DNA from 3 places in the Moritella sp. 36 genome. Region 3 is predicted to be linked to each of the others. Evidence: predicted binding sites of a transcription regulator. Region 3 holds the regulator's gene; each other region holds the start of a gene.

Region 1 (6,248 bases), 2.0 Mb from region 3:
GAATAATATGAGTCTTGAAGTTCGTGATCTGTCAATTTTATTAATTGAGCCTTCTAGCACACAACGTAAATTCATTACTACACAATTACAAGACGCTGGTGTTGATAACATCGAATGCCTTGTCTCAATCGAGCAGGCAAAGCAAAGTTTAACCGGATTTATTCCGGATTTGATTATCAGCGCGATGTATTTTGAAGATGGCTCTGGCGCGGAATTGGCGGAGTTCGTTAAATCTAATGTGCTGACTGAAAATATTGCCTTTATGCTCATTTCTAGCGAGCAACGATTTTCTGTCTTAGATCAAGTGAAACAAGCTGGCGCTATCGCAATTTTGCCCAAGCCATTTAAGTTTGTCGACTTGCAACGCGCCCTCAATGCCACACTGAGTTACATTGAACCAGAAGAAATGGAACTGGATTTATACGATGTAACCACATTAAAAATACTGGTAGTTGATGACAGCCTGACAGCGAGAAAACACATCTGTCGCGTACTCAATAGCATGGGTATTGTGAATATCACCACAGCAGAAAATGGTGTCGAAGCACTGGAATATCTAGCACAAAATACATTCGATTTGATCGTTACCGATTACAACATGCCGGAAATGGATGGCAAAGAGTTAATTGAAAAGATCAGAATGAACCCAGAATTATCTTACTTACCCATTTTGATGGTGACATCTGAAGAAGGCTGCGCCCAGTTAACCGCTGTAAAACAAGCTGGTGTCTCGGCACTATGTGATAAACCTTTTGATATTGATACGGTCAGAATGCTTGTGCAGCAGTTATTGAATGAACAATAGTACAGGTCTACTCGTAGTTTGAAGACTACTCTTAACATAGAGTAGATTCATCAAGGGGATGAACAACTCACCAAGCTCATTCCCTTTTTAACCATTAAAAGACTATCCGTTCACTGCTTTTATCCCTTTCAGCTGCTGAAATGAACTTTCTTTCGCATCTTTTAAAAACTCAACCATGTACGGCATTTCAAGTTGTTCAATACGAATGGCCGCATACAAGGTTGTCCAACAGCTTTCCTCACCGAGTGGTTTAGCTAGGATATAATCTTTTTCTAAGTACTCTGTTAACGCCCAATTTGGCAATGCCGCAACACCGCGCCCACTCGCCACCAGCTGTAACATCATGATGGTTAATTCCGCATGTCGAATGGCATGAGGGGAAACACCTGCAGGATCTAAAAATAAATTAAAAATATCTAATCGTTCCTGCTCTACAGGGTACGTGATCAACGTTTCATCACTCAAATCCTCTGGATCTATATACGCTTTATCTGCTAAAGCATGATGGCGACTGACCGCAAGCATCGGCTGATAGCTAAACAGCGGTTCGTAATGAATACCTGATAATATTTGTGGATCAGAGGTCACCACTAAGTCTAGGTCTCCCCGCTTTAATGCTGGTAAAGGCGCAAAACTAAAGCCCGAGGTTAAATCAAGCTCGACTTCAGGCCACTGGTCACGGAACACATCAATCGCCGGCATTAACCACTGAAAGCAACTGTGACATTCGATTGCCATGTGTAAACGCCCTGCATTACCCGATAATAAACGGCTAATATCACGTTCAGTATTAGCAAACATAGGTAATACTGATTTCGCAAGTTTAAGTACCCTCTCCCCTGCTACCGTAAAGCGTAGCGGTCTTGTTTTTCGAATAAATAACGCCGTATTTAAACGGTCTTCAAGATCTTTTATCTGATGTGATAACGCTGATTGCGTCATATAGAGACTTTCAGATGCTTCGACTAATGAACCTGTCTTTTCTAATGCAATTATAGTTTTCAAATGCTTAACTTCGAGCATCGTTAATTTCCTTTTAAACGGATGGCTAAGTTCAGCATAATGCCAACATCAATTAATTTCAACTTAATCAGTAAAAATATGAATTTGATTCATGTGAGATAATGTTCAATACTTTAGCCATCTAAACAGCTAAGCGTCTATACATTAAGTTTACCGTTTTAATTTAAAGTTTAAGACTCAAGCAAAAAAATACATCTAAGAAAATGGAGTTAAAGATGGCTAAATCACACATATTAGGTTTCCCCCGTATCGGTGCAGACCGCGAATTAAAAAAAGCAATTGAGTCATATTGGAAAAATGACATCACCAAAGTTGAGCTAGAAACCGTTGGTAAACAACTCCGCGCTAAACATTGGCAACAGCAAATTGATGCGGGTTTAGACTTCATCACTGTGGGTGACTTTGCTTGGTACGACCAAGTATTGGCATTGTCAGCGACGTTAGGTGTTATCCCAGAGCGTCATCAAGAAGAAACGATCACCCTTGATACACTGTTCAATATGGCGCGAGGTTCTAGCCCTTGCTGTGGTCAACAAGCTGCGGCATGTGAAATGACGAAATGGTTTGATACTAATTATCATTATCTTGTTCCAGAACTAAACGAAGACCAAAATTTCGCATTAAGCTACAACCAACTTGTTGAAGAGATCCAAGAAGCAAAAGCACTTGGTTTCCCAATTAAAGCCAATTTGCTAGGTCCGGTAAGCTACCTCTGGTTAAGTAAAACCAACAGTGATTTTGATAAACTGACATTACTACCTCAACTTGCTGAAACGTATAAGCAACTACTTGCTAACATCGCAACTGAAGGTGTTGAATGGCTGCAAATTGAAGAACCTATTCTCGTTCAAGATCTAACAAGCGAATGGCAACAGGCATTGACAACCAGTTATACTAAATTAGCGAAAGGTAGCAACAAACTACTACTCACCAGTTATTTTGGTGCGCTAGGTGACAATGCTGAGTTAGCATTCTCATTGCCTGTTGATGGCTTCCACATTGATTTATCTCGTGCGCCACAGCAATTAGAGTCGGCATTAGCATTACTCCCTGATAACGCTATTTTATCTGCTGGTATTGTTAATGGCCGCAATATTTGGCGTAACGATCTTGCGCAATCAATCAGCGCATTACAGCAAGCTAAAGCACAGTTAGGTGAGCGTTTATGGATTGCATCTTCATGCTCATTACAACATAGCCCCGTTGACCTAGATAATGAAACTAAACTCGATTCAGAGCTAAAATCTTGGCTAGCGTATGCGACCCAGAAATTGACTGAAATTAGCACTATCAATGCGCTTTTAAGCGGTGACAGTTCTGATAAATTAATAGCACAACTCACTGAATCAACAGCGGTAGTATCATCTCGAGCTACATCATCTCGCATTCATAACGCCGCCGTTAAAGCCCGTGTTGCAGCAATTACCGACCAGGATGCACAACGTCATAGTCAATTTACGCAACGTATAGTAAGCCAACAGCAAGAATTGAATTTACCATTATTTCCAACGACAACGATTGGTTCATTCCCACAAACCAGCGATATTCGTCAGACGCGTAATCAATTTAAACAAAATGTGATCAGCCAAGACCAATACATCACCAAGATGCAAGCAGAGATCAAAGATGTCGTAAAACGCCAAGAAGCACTCGGGCTAGATGTACTTGTACACGGTGAACCAGAGCGTAATGACATGGTTGAATACTTTGGTGAATTACTCGATGGTTTCGCATTCTCAAAAAATGGTTGGGTACAAAGTTATGGTACACGTTGCGTTAAACCACCAATCATCTTTGGCGACATCTCACGCCCAGCCCCAATGACAGTAGCTTGGAGCCAATATGCACAAGCGCAAACCAACAAGCTAATGAAAGGCATGCTGACAGGCCCAGTGACGATTTTATGCTGGTCATTTACCCGTGATGATATCAGTCGTGAAGAACAAACTAATCAAATCGCACTGGCTATTCGTGATGAAGTGGTTGATTTAGAAAAGGCTGGTATTAAAGTAATTCAAATTGATGAGCCTGCGCTGCGTGAAGGACTTCCACTGCGTCACAGTGAACAACAAGCATATTTAGATTGGTCGACTAAAGCTTTCCGTATCAGTGCATCAGGTGTAAGAGACAATACTCAGATCCATACACACATGTGTTACTGTGAATTTAATGACATTATGCCGTCAATTGCCGCATTAGATGCGGATGTTATCACGATTGAGACGTCACGCTCTAACATGGAACTGTTATCTGCCTTTACTGATTTTAGTTACCCAAATGATATTGGTCCGGGGGTTTATGATATTCACTCTCCAAACGTACCAAGTGTTGAATGGATGACACAGTTAATCACCAATGCCAGTGAATACATTGATGTGGCACGCTTATGGGTTAACCCTGATTGCGGTCTTAAAACACGTGGCTGGAAAGAAACAGAAGCAGCATTGAAGAACATGGTGACAGCAGCGCATAACTTACGCGATACATTCTCTAACTAAGCTAATATCTATTTTCTTACTAAAAAGGAGAGCAAACGCTCTCCTTTTTTCATCTATTTTGTATAAATTAGGTATTAATAATCTACAGCTGCACGCTGGCTAGTGATGCTTTTCATCATAGGTAACACAGCTTGATGTGCTGGGTGATCTTGATATACATCTAACGTTTCACGAGAATCGAGATCAGCAATTAATACTAAATCGTAAGAGCCTGCACCTTGCAGACAATCAATACCAACTTCCAAACGTTGTAACCCTGGAATCTGACCATTAAGCGCTTCAAGAGCTTCTTTCGCTAATTTAGCATTTGTGCTTTTATCATTACCATTGGCAGTGTCGAGTAAAGTCCACATCACAATATGTTTGAACGCCATGATTGTTCCATCCTTTTTAACAAACGAATAATTCACCCAACCAACTTGGGGATTTGAAGAAGTGAAAGTATAACTTTAAATGTCATATTTAGGTGGATGAATATCAATATTTCACAAAGATGTCATATGAGTATCACAAATGTGCATTACAACTACCCTATATTTATCAATATACACACATCCGTATTCATAAAAACAATAAAATAAGTGAATCAAATGAAAAAGACTCTGATAAGCACAACCATCGCCCTTGCACTAACGACAGCCATAACAGCTTGTATAGCAAAACCAAGGGACACATCGCAACAACTCATAAAACCACCTCTTACAGTAACAATGCTTGCACGTTATGAATCAGGTCAATATGGTGTTAGTGCAGCAGAGATCTTAGATTATCATGCACAAAGTAAATCTATTTTTGTGGTTAACGCTAAAAGTGGTCAAGTTGATATTCTCGATGCCAGTATAATTAGTACCATAAAAAATACCGCTAATAACACGACAAAAACCACTGTTGACCCATTAACACTTAATAATTTAACTAAAAAATCCACGTTAAACCTCGCTTCAGATCTAAATCTAACACGCCTAGGTTCTGTGAACAGCGTTGCTATTTATGATAATTTACTTGCTGTTGCGATCGAACGTGGTGACGACAAAGGAAATTCAGTGCAAGACCGTGGATTCATTGGTTTCTATAGTCTAGACAACACAGGAAAAGCGACTTATTTACGCGCTGTCGAAGTCGGTTACCTACCCGATAATGTTGTTTTCACCCATGACGGCAATAAAGTGATTGTAGCCAACGAAGGTGAACCGAGTAATGATTATACCGTCGATCCTGAAGGCTCAATGTCCATCATCAACATCAATAACAATGTGCCAGTAAAACAAGCAATTAATATCAATTTTAACGACTTTGATACACAGTCAGCACGTCATCATGAATTACCAAAAGGTGTGAAGGTAAACGGTCCAAAATCATCCGTTAGCCAAGACCTTGAACCTGAATATATCGCCATATCTCACGATAACTCGCAAGCGTTTGTATCATTACAAGAAAATAATGCAATTGCAGTGATAGACCTCAAGTCACAACGCGTTGAGCGTATTATTGATTTAGGCTGCAAGGATTATGGTCTAGCGAAAAACGCTATCGATGCCAGTGATAAGGATGGAGAAATAAATATCCAATCTTACCCTGGTGTGTACGGTCTTTACCAGCCTGATACAATCGCTAGCTACAGCATTGAAGGCGCTGATTTCATCGTCACAGCCAACGAAGGTGATGCGCGTGATTACGCAGGGTTCTCAGAAGAAACCCGCGCAGGTAAGTTAACACTTGATAAAAACCACCCTCAATTTGATGCCATCCAAGATAAAAAACAGCTAGGACGACTCAAAGTAACAACCAGTATTGGTGATACTGATAATGACGGAGACATAGATAAGATCTATAGCTACGGTTCACGATCTTTCTCTATTTGGGATGCACAAGGCAAACAAGTATTTGACAGTGGTAATGACTTTGAACGTATAACTGCGGAC
Region 2 (6,248 bases), 1.2 Mb from region 3:
GGTATACCAAGTACAACACCAATGGGGTGGTGCTTACGTCATCGGCACCGCGTCTGCATCGAAAGCTGACTTTGCAACAAGCTTATAAGACACCACATATAACTGTTCAATGCCCGGGTAAATATCTTGGATCACAGCTTTCAGCACAGCTAATGTCATGTTTTCTTGCTCGGCATGAAAATCAGATAACGCGGTAAATAAAATAGGCTCTACTGAGATAATAGATAGTTGGCAAAACTCACGTCCACCTTCTAACGTAGAAACAGTCACTATCGAACCCGGGACATAGTTATTTTCAGATGCATCACGAATGGTAATGGTTTTTTTACCGCTAAGAATATCTGTTTCAAAGCGTTCAAAGAAGGTCATGGTGGTTGGTTGTGTCATGCGGGTTTCTATTATAAAGATAAGAGGTAGGCATTATATCCTATTTTCTATCCAGCACTACCCACAATAAGATAGAGTGATTGTTATCACCCTATCTACTATCTACTATTGTTGACTCTTAGCTAAACCATTTGCTAAGTCAGCTAAAATATCATCTATATCTTCAATACCAACAGAAATTCTTACTAGCGAATTTGTAATACCAGCAACAAGACGAGCGCTTTCTTCCATACCAGCATGAGTCATGGTTGCAGGATGAGAAATAAGACTTTCTACGCCACCTAATGACTGCGCTAACGTAAACAACTCTAGATTAGCAAATAATTTTTTCACTGCCGCTTCGCCACCTTTAACATTAAAACTGAGCATCGCGCCAAAACCCGCCTGCTGCTTTTTAGCGATATCATGACCAGGATGATCTTCAAAACCAGGAAAATACACGGTATCAATAGCATGATGAGATTTTAAAAAACTCGCCACTTGCAAAGCATTTTCTTGGTGTTGTTTCATCCTAATAGGTAACGTTTTTAGCCCTCGTAACGCTAAAAAGCTATCAAAAGCGCTACCTGTAATACCAATACAGTTTGCCCACCAAGCTAGCTCTTCACCAAGGGCTTGTTCTTTAGTCACTAAAACACCACCAACCACATCACTGTGGCCATTAATGTATTTAGTCGTAGAGTGAAAAACAATATCTGCACCGAGTCCTAACGGTTGTTGTAATGCAGGAGAAAGGAAAGTGTTATCAACCGCAACCAAGGCACCAACCTCGTGACACGCTTTAGTAACAGTCTCAATATCGACTAAGCGTAGCAATGGATTGCTTGGGCTTTCCAGTAGCACCAACTTAGGTTTTCCAACTAACGCTTGGGCCAATGCGGCTTGATCATTCTGGTCAACAACAATGAGTTTAAATTGACCACGTTTAGCTAAATGAGTAAATAAACGGAAACTACCGCCATAACAATCATGAGGAATAACCACTAAGTCATCAGTGGACAACAATTGACATAGAAGATGCACAGCTGACATACCAGTACTGGTAACAATACCTACGCTACCTTGCTCCAAATCAGCAACGGCTTGTGCGAATGTTGCTCTGGTTGGATTTCCCGTACGAGAGTAGTCAAACGTACGTTTATCATTAAAACCATTTAATGAATAAGTGCTTGATAAATGAATGGGAGCAACGACAGCACCATGATGCTCATCTGTATTTATTCCTGCTCTCACTGCCGCTGTAGTGATATTTTTTATCTTGGCATTTGACATATTTTTCCCTCATATTCGACAACCGTGGTCATAATTATATTCAACAATCACCATGGATGGCCGAACAGCTGGACTTCCAGACAGCTATAACACTAAGCGTTCTACATATTTTGGTCAAGATGTTTTTAACATAAGTGAAATAAACATCATTCTCGTCAGATTTATAATGTACTTTAGTGCCATTATCCCGCGGTAGGCCGCACTGGAAATAGCTTATCGTACGCTAAGTTATAGCCATAAGCGTAAAACAAATAGAAAACAACCATGCCGATATCAAGCACAAACGCATCCCATAAGCTTAAGTCTAAAAACCACGCCATAAACGGGATAGTTAAAAACAGTAAACCGCCTTCAAAACCGATGCTATGTACAATACGGATCAGGGTTGTTTTCGTCACTGAACCCATTTTTTTCAACATGTATTTATCAAAACCAATGTTGTATACATAGTTCCAGCCCGTCGCGACAACCGAGAATAATACGCCCATAGCACCGACATGACCAAGATCAAAACCGAGTTGACTTAATATACCCATAATCACAACTAGGCCAATTATCTCAAATAAAATCGCATGTCTAATACGGTCTAATCTTGTTCTCATCTTTTGCTCTCCACATCATCATCTGTATGTCACACCCATTGTCGTAACCATACTTTTATAAATATTTATTGTGGCGGCTATTCTATAGTGAAAAAACATAACTAAAAGTTAGTTTCCATCTGTTTTTCGGATGTATTAAGCACAGGCGACCTCAAATTTACAAAAACATACAAAATTACACTTAGCTAAAAATACTACTTTTAGTATAATAACTCTGAATAACGGGAAGGTTAAATGAAATCAATGTAGCGCTAGATTCCATATAAATTCTACATATCAGGTATTAATATCGTAAGACATTAATACTGAACAATGTAATAAACCTCACTTTAAAGTATAAATAACAGCCCAACTAGGAATAAAAAATCGATGTCTACAATTAACATCTTTGAATTAGCCGATCAGATTTACCCGAATGCAAAAGGGATTAAAAAAATACAAAAAAAAGTCAGGTTCTCTTTTTGGGCGTTAAAAAACGGTAAATCAGTCAATGCGATGGCAGATCTTTTTTCCCGAGATAATTTAAAACCAGTATTTAAAAACAACCCTAGAATCATGGAAAAGCCGCTAAAGCCCTACATATGCGCTAACTGGTCAAGTACAGAACGAATTAAATATTTAACCGAACATTATCTGTTTATTGATGATACTTTTGGCTCACACGCGAGTACTGTGGTTTCAAGTAAAGGTATTAGCATCTTAGATTTTGAAAGTTTAAGCGGACAGAAATATTACGTTATGTTATATCAAGGGTCTAGCCGTGAGGGTGGCCTTGGTATTCGTTTGGTTAACGAAAAATATCAAAATATTTATACTTTAACATGTAACATTTCCGGTACCCATACTAAAACAATGCACATTGGGGCATTGCAAGGTGCTAGTGAGGAAATAGAAAACCGTCATGCGCTAATTAAAGAACTAACTAAATCATTACACGGATTACGCACCAAATCATTATTAGTTGAAATGGCATTAATGTTGGCACGTATTTTAGGTATTAGTGAAGTCAAAGCTATTTCTAATAAAGGTCATGTCTATCAAGCATTGAATTATATTATCTCGAAAAGAAAAGTAATAACCTTTGATTATGATGGCTTGTGGGACGAATTTGAAGCAACCAAAATAGACCCATACTTTTTTGGTTTGTCTGTGTCTACGCCACGAAAAGACCCACTGACATTGAAAAAAACCAAACGTAAAATGTACACTAAACGATACCAATGGTTAGATGACTCTGAAATTACCATGGCGACAAATTTAGCGCCTTGGCTGGTGAACCCAATAATAAAAAACGAACAAACTAGCTAAAAACATACTCAACAGCTAGATACAAGTTCACAACATTAAGCTTGTGAACTTGTATTTAGTTTATAAATCCGATCTGCATATAAAACACCACCTATGCTATATGCTTGTGGTATCACTTCATCAAGCTTAAAACCACACTTCGCCAACACCTTTTCTGAAACAACATTACCTTCAGTCACGATACCTTGAAAGACTGAGATAAGATGCACTCGCATTGCCCAAGCGATAACGCCAAGTAATGACTCAGTGGCATAACCCAGACCAAAGTATTCCGGTAATAACAGATAACCGACTTCTGCAGATCGGCCATCATAATCAAAACCCGTGATACCAACTGCCGTATTGGTTTCAACATCGGTGATCACCAAACATAACCAAGCACCAGAAGTGACAGACCATCGAGGTAAACGCGATTCAAACTTAACGCGAATATCATCCTCACTTGGTTGATCAAAACATTTTTCAATCACACGCGATTCTGTATGTAAACGTAAAAATAACGGCCAATCTTGTTCCGTTATTTGACACATACTTAAACGTTGAGTCGTGATCTGCATATTTCTCCCTTTACTACTTTATAGCGTAAATCTAAGTATCATGAAAGCACACATACCTATAAAAACCACAGCTAACGTATTCTTTATCTTTAAACTTAATACCACAGTCAATAGACCTGCATATAAAAATGGGCTATTAAAGATTTTCTATTCACTCACCTGCGCAAGGGTAAATTCAACAAAGCGTCTATTAGCCAAAGACAAATACCCATCTTTACGCCACGCGAGTGCCAGGTCCAAATAAATAGGCGGATCAAACGGTATGCCTTTAACGTCCGCTTCTTGATCTGTGACTAACTCAAGCAGCGCGGTAATGGCAAATTCATTTTTAACGATATTAAGAATCATGGTGATCAAGTTTGTTTCAAAGGAGTAATTGGCGGTCATATTATTCGCCTTACACAGGCCATCAATCACTTCGCGATGAAAATATCCGGCCTTAAACATCACTAATTCGTGAGTGAAAAAGTCTGCATAAGTTACTGACTTCGCATTTGCTAAGGCATGGTTCCTGCCGACTGCCGCGACCATTTGTGGACGAACAAAACGCTGAACTTGTAAGCTGTCAGGGATATGATCATCGACAATCACCCCAAGATCTAACTCACCCGAGAGTAACTTTTCTTTAATCGTTTGCGTGCCACCTTCCATAATGCTTAAGTTTAAATTCGGGTACTTAAACTTAAAGGCCATTAAGATCTCGGGAAAGAAATACGAGCCCATCATCCCCGGAATACCAATGTTAACCTCCCCTTGATCTAAACCCCGTAGATCATGTAACGCGGTTTCAGCATCAGTAATACGAGCAAGAATACCCTTGCTGTGTGCAAGCAGAACTTCCCCTTCTTTGGTCACGACCACGCCTTTACTACTGCGGATCAATAATGGCATACCTATTTGCTCTTCAAATTTACGCATCGCAATACTCAGCGCAGATTGAGCAATGCCCAGGTGTCCGGCCGCCTTGGTATAACTGCCCAGGGCAACAATAGTGGCAAAATAATGCAGTATTTTAGAATTAAGCATAACTAAAATAGATACCTTCTATGATATTTATATATTTTTCATATTAGCATTAGAACGTTAGTCTATAAGCATTGTTAGTACCGCATGACCCTAATAAAGCAGATCATGCTACTCCCTTAACTATTTACCTTCGTTATCAGCAGGACGGATGAATGATTGCACTGCATTCTCAAGATTATAAAAAAGTAACCTTAGGGCTTGGACTAGGCTCATTTCTGGTGTTTTGCAATTTATATTATTTTCAGCCGCTACTGCCGTATTTCATGGTCAAGTTTAACGCCACTGAATTACAAGTTAACTGGTTATTCTCTAGCACCACCTTAGCGATCGCTTTGTCCTTACTGCCTTGGGCAATCTTATCTGAAATAATTGGCCGCAGACCGATTATGCGTTGCAGTTTAATACTGATCCCCTGTATTAACTTTTTAATGTTTATTAGCGCAGATCTACACACATTAATATTACTGCGTGCATTGCTTGGCATTGCACTGGCAGGATTTATTGCCGTGGCAGTGGCATATATGGCTGAAGAATTAGAGCCACCAGCAATGTTGATCGCAATTGGCGGTTACATCAGTGCCAATACGTTAGGTGGTATTATTGGCCGCATATATGGCGGCGTCATGACCGATGCAATTGGTATACAGTGGACGATGCTTGTGATGTCGATACTCAGTGGTATAGCACTGCTCATTATATTTCCGCTGATATTAAAACAACGCCACTTTATCGGCCGACAAGGTAGGTTACTGCATCATGCAGTACAAATCGTCAGGCATGTTAAAAACCCGAATCTGATTTTTGCAATGTTGATTGGAGGGCTCAATTTTTCGGTATTCATTAATATTTTTTCAGTGATGGGATTCAAGTTATCTGCCGCGCCCATATCTTTACCTGCCAGCTTATTATCACTGCTGTTCTTGTGTTACCTCAGCGGCACATTATCAGCAAAATTAAGTGGACGCTGGATGCACGCACATAGTCTATTCAGCGGGCTATTACTCGGGATCGGCATTAGCCTAGTCGGGCTCATCATCCTATCGCAGCAAACGATGCTGACAATCATTATCGGTTTATTAGTATTAAGCGCTGGCGC
Region 3 (6,248 bases):
TAAGTGCAAACTCAACAATTTCAGCGGTATAACCAAATCTAACCATATAATCCGTCGGACGGCGTTTGATACAGATAGGAGAGAGTTGCTGCTGTGCTAACAATGCAATTAACTGATTATATTGTTGCTGGTAATCTGCATCATGATTAAACTCAACATCCACTAAATGTAGATCATCAATCGAGGTGACAATTTTAGCCCCTTTACCTTTTGGTAAACGACGGTGGATCTGAGTTGACCCCTCATCAGGGGTATAACTGCAACGTAACTGCACATGCTGTTTACTCTCGACAACAGGTTGTAATGTACGCGCATGTAATACGGGAGAGCCTAAACGCGCGAGCTCAGCCGCTTCATAAAGTGATAATTTAGTTTGCAGTTCAGCATCTTTTACACGACGTGGGTCGGCACTAAATACCCCCGCAACATCGCTCCAAATAGTGGTTTGATCAGCATCTACTAATGCAGCTAACAAGGTCGCAGAATAATCAGAGCCATTTCGCCCCAATGTCACAGTACGCTGTTGTGTATCTGCAGCAATAAAACCGGTCACGACAACGCGATTAGTCAGGGTCGCTAAACACGAGTCTAATTTTTGGCGAGACACCATTTCATCAACCACAGGTTGCGCGGCTAATTCAGTTGTTAAAAACAAGCGAGAATCTAAATCATTAGCTGGTAGTTCGCTTTGACTCAGTAAAGCTGCTAATAATCGTGCGGACCACACCTCACCATGCGCTAAAATTTGGTTTTTAGCATACACATCAAGGGTAGTTTCTAATAAATGGCCTATAGTATGAATATCATCTTGCAATGCAGAAGTGAGTTGTGTGCATAAGGCACCTTCTAATAGTTCTGTAACTAACTTAGTTTGATACTCGCATGTCGCAATAAGACGTTCCGATGCAGCTTGATCACCGTCTTCGGCTAATTGTAATAATTCTAATAATTGATTGGTGGTCTTGCCCGCTGCAGAAACGACAATAAGATCGCGTGCTTTGGTGTGTTGGCTAATTATCGTCAATACTCGACGATAACAGGTAGCATCAGCTAAACTACTGCCACCAAATTTATGAATACTGCGCTTAATTGCGTCCATGCGTTCTCCCGAACTTAATATCGAATTAATATATTTCCAGTAACTCAAAACATACACTATTAGGCTACAACAGGTCAATAGACGTCTAGAGCTCTTTACATACTGATTGCCAATAATCAAATTCAAAGGTAGACTTATTACTTATTCATAAATAATAATTTACGCAAAGGTCAAAAATGACGAAGTGGAACGGCGAGTATATTAGCCCCTATGCAGAGCATGGGAAAAAGAGTGAACAGGTTAAAAAAATTACTGTTTCAATTCCTTTGAAAGTATTAAAAGTACTGACAGATGAAAGAACTCGCCGTCAGATTAATAATCAACGACATGCAACCAACAGTGAGTTGTTGTGTGAGGCATTTTTACATGCTTACACAGGTCAACCATTACCTGCCGATGAAGATTTAACAAAAGACAAACCAGACAGTATCCCTGAAGAAGCTCGGGCACAAATGTTAGCGCTGGGTATCAATATCGATGATTATTTAGAACAAGATGATTAGTCACTAACTAACGAATGCTAAATAAAGAACGTCTGAAAATAAAACAGGCCCACCTTTTATAAAACAGGCCCCAATTATAGGAGCCTGTTTTGATTTAACCTATATACAATGCGCTATCTAGCTCGCATTGTTGCTAATACCTTAAAGTGAAATCTAAAAACTAAAAGGAGCCGCGCGGCCTTTTTTCTTTTTCTCAACCGGTTTCGGTTCAGCTACTTTCACTTGTTTAGCTTCAGATTTTTTCTTTTTCTTCTTTTCAGGCTGCTCCCAGATACCTTCAGGGATGCTGTCGACAACAGGCTTAGCAACTGGTGTTGGTGCAATAAATTCGGGTTCAACAGCAACATCTTGCTCAACAGTATTGTTTCCTGTGAAATAGTCTTCAGTAACATCGTTTTCTGTAATATATGTTGCTACAGAATCAGACTCTAAAGCCGCAGGGTCCACAAATTCTTCTTCATCAGTAATATCGTACTCTGCAAGTTCTTCCGCAGACATGACTTGATAAGCTTCACCATTAAAACCAATGATATCGCCAAACATGATCTTTTTACGTTTGCGTGTTTCAACTTCACCATTCACATACACATAACCGTCTGCAATATAGTTCTTCGCTTCACTGCCCGAGGTCACTAAATTTTCGATTTTTAAGATCTTATATAATTCAATCGGTTCTTCAGCGACAACAACAGGGATAACTTCAATTTCATATTCTTCAGACATGGGAACCTTAAATGTGGGCAAATAGCAGAACTTTATACAAGTATAAACCTAGAAATGCAAACGCCAAGGATAAACCTTGGCGTTTGTGAAAATCATACTGGTTAGTTACAGCATGTAATTCTCTGGTAAATCGATACGCGATACACCCGTTTCAACTGCCGCTAATGCAACAGCACGTGCAACACGTGGTAATAAACGAGGATCCATTGGCTTTGGAATAATGTACTCTTTACCAAACTCTAACGATGTCGCACCAGACGCAGCTAATACTGACTGTGGCACTTCTTCTTTCGCAATTTCACGAATTGCATGTACAGCCGCGACTTTCATTGCTTCATTAATCACACTCGCTCGCGCATCTAATGCTCCACGGAAGATAAACGGGAAGCACAGTACGTTATTCACCTGATTTGGATAATCAGAACGACCCGTTGCCATGATCAAATCTTGACGTGCCGCGTGAGCCAATTCAGGTTTAATTTCTGGATCAGGATTCGAACATGCAAAAATAATTGGATTATCGGCCATTAATTTGACATCGTCAGCAGACAATACATTTGGACCTGAAACACCAACAAATACGTCAGCACCGTTAATTGCATCTTGCAATGTACGCTTATCAGTATTATTAGCAAAACGTTGCTTATACTCGTTAATGTCATCACGACGTGTGTGGATCACGCCTTTACGATCTAACATGTAGATTTTTTCACGTTGTGCGCCACATGAAATTAATAATTCCATACATGCAATTGCAGCAGCACCAGCGCCCATACAAACAATCGCCGCTTCAGTGATGTCTTTACCTTGAATATCTAGCGCATTAATCATACCTGCAGCGGTTACGATTGCAGTACCGTGCTGATCGTCATGAAATACAGGGATCTGACAACGTGCAATTAACGCTTTTTCAATTTCAAAGCATTCTGGCGCTTTAATATCTTCGAGATTAATACCACCGAATGTATCGGCAATATTGGCAACTGTATCAATAAATTCTTCTGTCGTACGGTGTTTCACTTCAATATCAATCGAATCGATATCAGCAAAGCGCTTGAATAGTAGTGCTTTACCTTCCATTACCGGTTTTGAAGCCAGTGGGCCTAAATTACCGAGACCTAAAATCGCAGTACCGTTAGTGATCACCGCCACTAAGTTGCCTTTGGCCGTATATTTATAAGCATCATCAGGGTTAGCAGCAATTTCACGCACTGGCTCTGCGACACCTGGGCTATATGCTAAAGAAAGATCATCAGCAGTTTCTGCTGACGTAGTAAGTTGAATAGCAATTTTGCCTGGTTTAGGGTTCGCATGGTAATCCAATGCTTGCTGTCTAAGGTCTGACATACACAATATCCTGAATGAAATGAATGCACATAACTCACCGCCTTAATTCAAGAATAACAAGGTGTGAGAAACAACGTTGGGGGAATTAAAATAATAATCGAATGTAACGCCAAATATTTAACTTTAATTTAACACAGGTCTCTTTTATTTTACACTGAGCTAAACTAGCTAATAATATTGTTACCATTATTCTACAGTAATTTAAGTTGTTTATTCTACCTTTGTACTGGTATGAGGTGTTTATTTTTATATGATTTACTAATTTTAGAAGAACATTTTTATCCAAATGAAAGCATTTAGGTTAAATATTAGTTTTATAAATGTTTCAAACTGTTTTTAAGACATAAAAAAAGGCACCCTAAGGTACCTTTTTGATTCACTACAAAAAATTGTATAAATACAATTCTTATTTTGCAGAAAGAGCGCCAAAACGCTTGTTGAACTTATCAACACGACCACCAGTATCAACATTACGTTGCTTACCAGTGTAGAATGGGTGACAGTTTGAACATACGTCTAGCGTGATGTTTTTACCGCGAGTTGAACCAACAGCGAAAATGTTACCGCATGAACATTTTGCTTCCATAGAAGCATATTCTGGGTGGATACCTTGTTTCATAGAAACCTCAATTTAGTTATGTCGCCATCTGAAACACTGCCAGACACCACATAAAGTTATAGAATTTTTAGGCTGCGAATAATATAGGATCTTGCCCCTAAATATCAATAGCTGATGCATAAATAAACCACAATTAGAAGATTAAACAGAAAATATCAAGACATTACCTAGTTAACAGCCGTAAACTGTTTGCTGAAGTACAGATACAGTCCGTAAAAGAGAGTTAAGTTCATGCCAGTTGTTGCCGTCGCCGTTCCCATACATTTAAGCAGAACTTTTGATTATACCTATTCTGAGAATGAACATATTCAGCCTGGCATGCGTGTCTGCGTTCCCTTTATGAATAAGCAATTAGTTGGTATTGCACTGGTAACCAAAAACGACAGTGAATTTCCGCTCGAAAGGCTAAAGCCAATCATTAATGTACTCGATGACAACGCCATTTTATCCGCTGACATGCTAGCATTTTTTACTTGGTGCGCTGATTATTACCATTACCCGATTGGTGAAGTGATCGCACAAGCCCTACCGGTATTATTACGTAAATTAGAGTCTGCAAAATTAAACAGCTACACATTCTGGCAATTAACCGATAACGCGCATGAATTAACAGCTCAAGAATTAAATCGCTTAACACCGGCTCAATTACAAACCATCAAGTTACTGGCTGAAACAAGGCTAACCCAATCACACTTAAAGTTAGCCAATATCAAATCAACGACCATCAAAGCATTGCAAGACAAAGGGCTAATTAGCCAAGAATACATAGAGGTCCAAGATAACGATGCTCAACACTGGCGCCAGAATCTCGTTATTAGTGATAATCGCCCCTCCCTCAATACCGAGCAAGCGATCACCATTGCGGCGATTGATATTAATCACTTTGCCACTTATCTGCTTGATGGTGTTACTGGTAGTGGTAAAACCGAAGTCTATCTTAATGTCATAGAGAAAGTATTAAAGACCGGTAAACAAGCGCTGGTATTAGTCCCTGAAATCGGTCTCACGCCACAAACTATTTCACGCTTCAAACGTCGTTTCAACGTACCAATTGTCGCGTTGCACTCTGGTTTAAATGACGCAGAACGTCGTGAGGCTTGGCTTGAAGCACAAGCAGGTGTCGCAGGTATCGTAATTGGGACACGATCTGCAATATTTACTCCCATGCATGATTTAGGGGTGATCATTATTGATGAAGAACATGATGGGTCCCTAAAACAGCAAGAAACATTTCGTTACCATGCGCGAGATCTAGCCATCGTCAGAGCACAGCGTAATAACATTGCCGTGGTATTAGGTTCAGCAACCCCTGCGTTAGAAACGCTGCACAATGCCATGACAGGTAAATATCGTCATTTGCAACTAACCCAACGCGCTGGTAATGCCAAGATGCCGAACCATCACCTCATCGACATCAAAAATCAGTCCTTAGATTCAGGCCTCTCTGCTGAGTTCATCGCATTAATGGCGACCCATTTAGTCGCAGGTAATCAAGTCCTGCTATTTCTGAACCGCCGTGGTTATGCACCAGCAGTCATGTGCCATACCTGTGGTTCGATGGCAGAATGCCAGCGTTGTAATACCTATTACACCTATCATCAATCACGTAATATATTGCACTGTCATCATTGCGATGAACAATTTCCAAAACCACGTCGTTGCCCAAGTTGTGATTCCAATGAGATAATCACCGCTGGTTTTGGTACTGAGCAGTTAGAAACCATGCTCAATAATCACTTCCCACAATACCCGATTATTCGTATTGATCGGGATAGTACCAGCCGTAAGGGCAGCTTAGAAAAATCATTAGAAGCCGTACGCAAGCGAGAGTTTCGAATTTTAATTGGTACCCAAATGCTCGCCAAAGGTCATCATTTTCCAGATGTCACCTTGGTAGGGCTCATTGACGTGGATAGCGCCCTGTTTAGCAGTGATTTTCGCGCCCCTGAAAAACTCG

The links. Region 3 encodes MetJ, which represses methionine synthesis genes. Its sites were predicted from a motif close to TAGACGTCTAGACGTCTA; they were not measured.
Region 1: the regulator MetJ is predicted to act here: its motif matches at 1,943-1,960, upstream of metE (5-methyltetrahydropteroyltriglutamate--homocysteine S-methyltransferase).
Region 2: the regulator MetJ is predicted to act here: its motif matches at 1,729-1,746, upstream of metB (cystathionine gamma-synthase).

What each region holds. Positions count from the first base shown of each region.
Region 1 covers NZ_CP056120.1:3,190,730-3,196,977, forward strand. Annotated here, with positions in the region: gene HWV03_RS14045 (response regulator) at 8-805, shown strand; gene HWV03_RS14050 (LysR family transcriptional regulator) at 908-1,828, opposite strand; gene metE (5-methyltetrahydropteroyltriglutamate--homocysteine S-methyltransferase) at 2,044-4,326, shown strand; gene HWV03_RS14060 (Dabb family protein) at 4,401-4,700, opposite strand; gene HWV03_RS14065 (choice-of-anchor I family protein) at 4,917-6,248, shown strand, end outside.
Region 2 covers NZ_CP056120.1:3,935,437-3,941,684, forward strand. Annotated here, with positions in the region: gene yqfB (N(4)-acetylcytidine aminohydrolase) at 34-387, opposite strand; gene metB (cystathionine gamma-synthase) at 493-1,659, opposite strand; gene HWV03_RS17365 (PACE efflux transporter) at 1,842-2,261, opposite strand; gene HWV03_RS17370 (VirK/YbjX family protein) at 2,631-3,569, shown strand; gene HWV03_RS17375 (GNAT family N-acetyltransferase) at 3,605-4,126, opposite strand; gene HWV03_RS22840 (hypothetical protein) at 4,145-4,231, opposite strand; gene HWV03_RS17385 (LysR family transcriptional regulator) at 4,274-5,152, opposite strand; gene HWV03_RS17390 (MFS transporter) at 5,305-6,248, shown strand, end outside.
Region 3 covers NZ_CP056120.1:137,563-143,810, reverse strand. Annotated here, with positions in the region: gene HWV03_RS00620 (bifunctional aspartate kinase/homoserine dehydrogenase II) at 1-1,099, opposite strand, end outside; gene metJ (met regulon transcriptional regulator MetJ) at 1,276-1,602, shown strand; gene HWV03_RS00610 (RNA-binding S4 domain-containing protein) at 1,756-2,325, opposite strand; gene HWV03_RS00605 (malic enzyme-like NAD(P)-binding protein) at 2,431-3,672, opposite strand; gene rpmE (50S ribosomal protein L31) at 4,079-4,291, opposite strand; gene priA (primosomal protein N') at 4,523-6,248, shown strand, end outside.